Regions from separate parts of the Solibacillus sp. FSL K6-4121 genome, predicted to be linked through region 1. Evidence: riboswitches for the same ligand, from Rfam matches in the RefSeq annotation. Region 1 holds a riboswitch; the other holds the start of a gene.
The links. A riboswitch is a leader RNA that binds a small molecule or an ion and turns the genes downstream of it on or off. The one in region 1 is predicted to bind lysine.
Positions count from the first base shown of each region.

Region 2: linked by a shared signal. The riboswitch ahead of MHH95_RS13075 (transporter substrate-binding domain-containing protein) and the one ahead of MHH95_RS05685 (amino acid permease) in region 1 are both predicted to bind lysine.

Region 1 is NZ_JBBOCS010000001.1:1,113,621-1,116,815, forward strand. Features, by position in the region: gene MHH95_RS05680 (CynX/NimT family MFS transporter) at 1-947, opposite strand, end outside; lysine riboswitch at 1,095-1,275, shown strand; gene MHH95_RS05685 (amino acid permease) at 1,369-2,826, shown strand; gene MHH95_RS05690 (RNA 2'-phosphotransferase) at 3,067-3,195, shown strand, end outside.
Region 2 is NZ_JBBOCS010000002.1:739,467-742,661, forward strand. Features, by position in the region: gene MHH95_RS13065 (amino acid ABC transporter ATP-binding protein) at 1-250, opposite strand, end outside; gene MHH95_RS13070 (amino acid ABC transporter permease) at 254-1,000, opposite strand; gene MHH95_RS13075 (transporter substrate-binding domain-containing protein) at 1,120-1,950, opposite strand; lysine riboswitch at 2,068-2,253, opposite strand; gene odhB (2-oxoglutarate dehydrogenase complex dihydrolipoyllysine-residue succinyltransferase) at 2,393-3,195, opposite strand, start outside.

The DNA of each region.
Region 1 (3,195 bases):
CCTAAAAAGATCATCCATAAAATCGCGAGGCTTGTCCATTCCATCAAAACACCCGTAAAGCCAATTAAATAGCAAATTGTAAAGAAAATGACGATCGGACGCTGTGAAATGAGCTTCCCTGCAATAATTGGAATAACAAACGTCATCGGAATTTGCGCAAATTGCATAACAGACACCATCCAACCAGCCGCGGTAGCATCCAAACCTTGGCTTATAAAAATTTCCGGCAGCCATGCAGAGGAGCAGTAGAATAAAAATGATTGGAAGCCCATTGCGCCTGCAACAGCCCAGGCGAGCGGTGATTTCCACATTTGGGTTTTCATTTTCTGTGATGCCGACATATGCAGGTCCCCTTTAGGTGTTCGCAAAATCGGTATCCATATAGCTAATGTCAGAAAACCTAAAACAATCGAAAAGCCTAAAGCTATTTGCCAGCCTACATTTGTGGCAATCGGAAAACTAAACCCGGCAGCAAGTCCGGAAGAAATATTCATCGATACGGAATACACCCCTGTTAACAAGCCGATATGCAGCGGGAATTTCCATTTGAAGTAGCTCGGAATAAGAACATTTCCAAAAGCGATGGCAATCCCTATAAGAATTGTTCCTCCAATCAGTAGTGCTGTTTCACCTACTGAACGTAGTAATATTCCGGTACAAAGTAAAATAACTGAATAAAATAAAGTCCATTCCATTCCCCATTTACGTGCAATGCGCGGTGCAAATGGTGAAACAATAGCAAACGCGACTAATGGAATAGTTGTTAAAAATCCTGCAAGCACGTTTGAAATGCCGAGGCCATCCCGGATAAAGGAAATAATAGGACCTACTACAGTAATCGGTGTACGTAATGTAGTAGCGAATAGGAATACAGCAACCATAAAAAAGAGAAGTGGTTTATTCGATAGTATTTTTTTGCTATTTTGGTTTATTTTTTGTTCATTCATCAATGAGGCTCCTTTTCCTGCAATAACGCCAATTAAATAGTAAGAATAATCTTAAAAAACTGAAAAATAGCAACGCATTGCTATCAAAAAAATATTATGTTAGACTAATAATCATTATTTCAATTAAATATATTACCTCATGTAAATGTATGGGGTAGAGGTCGCAATCATTATGATTAGTATAGCGGAGATTGAGAAGAATCTGTGAAGCTTTATGAAAGGAATGATTGCCGAAGTGTTATTTTTCTTCTTAAATATAACGCTGGGGCTGTCTCCGATAAGGAACAGAACTGTCACATGTGTAAGCATGTGTTGAGCTATCTTTCAAGTTTGATGAGGTGTAATTATAACCATCACAAAAACTTGTGGTGGTTTTATTTTTACACCTCGCCAAACAAAACAAAAAGGGAGTTTTATAATCGTGAGTGAAATTAAAATAGATCAGCTCGGTAATAAAAACGAGTTAAAAAGAGGATTAAAAAGCCGCCATGTTACGATGATCTCGTTAGGCGGAACGATTGGTACAGGACTATTTTTAGCATCAGGTGGCGCCATTGCACAGGCAGGTCCTGGTGGGGCATTGCTCGCATATGCATTAATCGGGGTTATGGTGTATTTCCTAATGACGTCATTAGGGGAAATGGCTGCTTATATGCCGACATCGGGTTCGTTTAGTACGTATGCAACGAAATTTGTAGACCCGGCATTAGGATTTGCACTTGGTTGGAACTATTGGTACAACTGGGCAATTACGATTGCAGCGGAAATTGCTGCTGTGTCATTAATTATGAAATACTGGTTCCCGGACAGTTCATCGATTGTATGGACAATTTTATTTATCGTAGTCGTTTTATCATTTAACTTAGCATCTGTAAAAGCTTTTGGTGAAGCAGAATACTGGTTTGCGATGATCAAAGTCGCAACAGTAATTGTATTTATTATTGTCAGCTTTTTAATGATTTTCGGTATTTTAGGCGGGAACGACCCGGTCGGCTTCACGAATTTCTTTGCAGGAGATGCACCGTTTAATGGCGGTTTCCTAGCTCTATTCGGTATTTTCCTTGCAGCGGGATTCTCATTCCAAGGTACGGAAATGCTAGGGGTAACGGCAGGGGAAACAGATGATCCAGCCAAAAACATACCAAAAGCTGTACGTTCAGTATTCTGGCGTATTTTACTGTTTTACATTTTCGCAATTGGCGCAATTGGATTACTTATTCCGTATACAGATGCACGCCTTTTATCAGAAGATATTGCAACAAGTCCATTTACATTAGTATTTGAAAACTTAGGTGTCGCATTTGCAGCATCTGTTATGAATGCGATTATTTTAACAGCAATGCTTTCTGCAGGGAACTCAGGTCTTTATGCAGCAAGTCGTATGCTTTATCAATTAGCAGTAGACGGAAAAGCACCGAAACTGTTTATGAAAGTAACGACGCGCGGTATTCCAATGTATGCCCTTTTAGCTACATTAGCAGTAGGTTCATTAGCATTTTTAGCTTCTTTCTTTGGCGATGGTGTCGTATATATTTGGTTACTAAACGCTTCAGGTATGTCCGGCTTTATCGCATGGCTCGGCATTGCAATCAGTCATTACCGCTTCCGTCGTGCATATGTCGCACAAGGGAAGTCATTGAGCGATTTACCGTATGTATCGAAATTCTTCCCATTCGGTCCGTTATTTGCGTTTGCCCTCTGTATGATTGTCGTACTTGGTCAAAACTATATGGCCTTTATGGGCGGGACAATTGACTGGTACGGAGTAGTCGTTTCATATATCGGTTTACCGTTATTTGCTTCATTATGGATGTTCTATAAAGTAAAACATAAAACAAAAATCGTTCCTTTAATGGACTGCGATCTATCAAATAAATAATAATTAAAACGTAATGTGAGCATCAGCTTTCATTGCGTTTTTTTGTGGAGTGAAACTGAAGTGGATATTAAGTCATGCAAAGTGGCTAATATCTAAAGCCAAGTGTCTAAAATGTCATTAGGGTGGCGAATATATGTATTTAAATCGTAAATGAAGTGGCGAAAAAAATGCTCTCGATTATAAAATGCCCTTTAGCCTTCCTTTTATACTTTAAAAGGAAGGAATGGTATTATAGAAGAAATGAAAAATCTCTATACTTATAAGGAAGTGTTAGGAATGCCTATCTCAACAGGTTTATATAAGAAAATGCATCAATGGTTAATGGGCGAAGAGGGAAAAACTGTAGCGTTTCGCCCGTTTTTAACAAAT
Region 2 (3,195 bases), on a different contig from region 1:
TTCCTAAATGTGTGCGGTACTTTTCAATATGATGGCCATCATTTAATATATTTTCTCCGTTATATATGATTTCTCCGGCTGTAGGCGTTTCGAGCAAGTTAATGCATCGTAACAATGTCGATTTCCCAGAACCAGAAGATCCGATTAATGTGACAACTTCCCCTTTATTCACCTGGAAGTTAACATCTTTTAATACTTCATGGTCACCGAATTTTTTATTTAAATGGTTAATGTCAATTACAACTGTCATATTTTATTTACCATCCTTTTCTAGCTTATTGCCTGTAATGAGCTCCACTTTATAGGAAGCAGGTCCATCCATCTTCTTCTCAAACAGTAATAAGAACCTTGTTACGGTAAATGTCATAATGAAGTACAATACCGTTGCAATAAAGAATGCTTCGATATATTTATAGTTGCTTCCGGCTATTGAGTTCGCAGTGAAAAATAGTTCCACGACGGAAATAACACTTAATACGGAAGAATCTTTTATATTCATAACGAACTGGTTGCCTGTAGCAGGTAATATATTGCGCGCTACTTGTGGAATGACAATATGTAACATCGTTTGAAGATGATTCATGCCAATCGCCTGAGCTGCCTCAAATTGCCCTTTATCGATTGATACAATACCACCTCGTACATATTCAGCCATATATGCCCCTGTGTTTAAAGTTATAACAACAGAAGCTGCTAAAAAACGGTCAATATCAATCCCTAAGTAAACGAGACCATAAAACACAACCATCGCCTGTACCATCATTGGGGTCCCTCTGAAAATCTCAACATATGAAGTTAAAATAAAGTTAAATACTTTCAAAATAATCGTTTTTATATTTCTTTTACGTTGTGGAATCGTATGCATAATACCGATAAAAAATCCGATAAGTGTTCCACAAATTGTTCCGATAATCGCTAATAGAAGTGCAGTCCAAGCTCCACGTACGAATAAATCCCAGTTATTCGTAAACAAGTTCCATGATGATTCCAAAAATGCCATAGTCTTGTCCTCCAATTCTTTCTTATTAATACTCTATATGTATTGGGTAATGATAATAGAAAAAGGTTGTCTCCCGTTTGCCGGCAAGACAACCTTCATAAAAAATAATTGCTGCACATTTACTGTGCTGCTGGTTGATTTGCAATTGCGTCTTCCATTAATTGTTGACGCTCTTCTTCCGAAATTTCAGCCAATACTTTGTTAATTTGTTCACGTAAATCAGATCCCTTTTTCAACCCTACTGCTACAGCTGTTGACGCTTCATCTGCTTCGAAGTTTGGTTCTGGAACGATATACTTTATGTTGTTTAATGCCATCTCAGCAGAAATCCCTTCCGGACGTTCAGAAACGTAGCCATCGATTGCACCTGATTGTAATTGGACACGCATTGCACCAAAGTCAGTTGCTGCAACCTGCTTATTTACACCTTCGATTTGATCGATTACGTCATAGTGTGTCGTCGATTGCTGACCTGTAATTTTTGCACCTGAAAAATCAGCTAATGCTGTTGCATTCGCATATGGACCATCTTCTTTTACTACGATTACATAATCACTTGTATAATAGTTTTCTGTGAAATCTATTGCTTCCATACGATCAGGCATTGGCGACATACCTGCAATTACTAAATCAATTGCTCCAGATTGTAGAGAAGGAATTAAACCATCCCAGTCCGTTTTTACAATTTTCAATTCCATATCCAAGCCTTCAGCAATCTTTTTTGCGATTTCTACATCATAGCCTGCTGCATATTCTTTCGAACCATCAATCGGTACGCCACCGTTTGAATCGCCTTTTTGCGACCAGTTAAACGGTGCATAACCAGCTTCCATACCAACCTTTAATACTTTCTTGTCAGAACCAGTTGATTTTTCATCATCTGTACCACATGCTGCAAGTACAAATATTGTCATCATTGCGGTAATGACCATTAATAATTTCTTTTTCAAGTTAACTCTCCCCTTAATAAATGTATTTCAGGCTTTTAGAAATGAAAAAAAACGACCAAAAAGGATATCCTTAGGTCGTTTACATTCACGATTAGCCCAAATCCTCTACAGTTCCCAATATGAGATAGCACACCTCAATCATCCGGGAAGAAGATTGAGACAGTCCTGCAATTATTTATTACAGACCCAGCGCTGTTAAATCGAGCTATAACAACACTTCGGCGATATTTCCTTCTTTTATACTTCACTGTCAGCTCAATGACTCCATACAAAACTATTAAATACCGCACCTCTACCTCACTAAGCTGTGAGGTTTTGTTATTAAATTAATAGTTTAAGTTTAACATTATTCTAACTTTTCCGTCAACACTCATTTTTCTGAAATTTAAAGGAAAAAAGCTAATTCGCAATATACATTACGAATTAGCTTTCAATGTTTTAATTATGAATTTAATAATAAATCTTCTGGGTTTTCGATCATTTCTTTAACTGTTTTTAAGAAGCCAACAGAATCTTTACCATCGATAATACGGTGGTCGTAAGATAATGCTACATACATCATTGGGCGAATTTGAACTTCACCGTTAACAGCTACTGGACGGTTAACGATAGAGTGCATACCTAAAATACCAGCTTGAGTACCATTCATGATTGGTGTAGACATTAATGAACCGAATACACCACCGTTAGTGATAGTGAATGATCCACCAGCCATGTCGTTTAAGCCTAATTTTTTGTCGCGTGCTTTACCAGCTAATTCAGCGATGTTTTTCTCGATTTCAGCAAAGTTCTTAGCGTTAGCATCACGAACTACTGGTACTACTAAACCTTCTTCAGTTGATACAGCGATACCGATATCGAAGAAGTTGTTTAAGTGAATTTCGTCACCGTTAATTTGAGCATTAACGTATGGATATTTTTTAAGTGCTGCAACTACTGCTTTTGTGAAGAATGACATGAAACCTAATTTAATGTCGTTTGCTTTCACGAATTGTTCTTGTTTACGTTTACGTAATGCCATGATGTTAGTCATGTCGATTTCGTTGAACGTAGTTAACATTGCAGTTGATTGTTTAACTTCTAATAAACGTTTTGCAATTGTTTGACGACGACGGCTCATTTTTTCAACAGTTACACGATCAGTGTCCCCTGCTGGAGTGAAGATCATTGGACCATTACCAGCTGGAGCTGCTGTTGCTTGTGCAGGTGCTGCAGGCGCTGTGCCATGAGCTGCTACATCTTGAA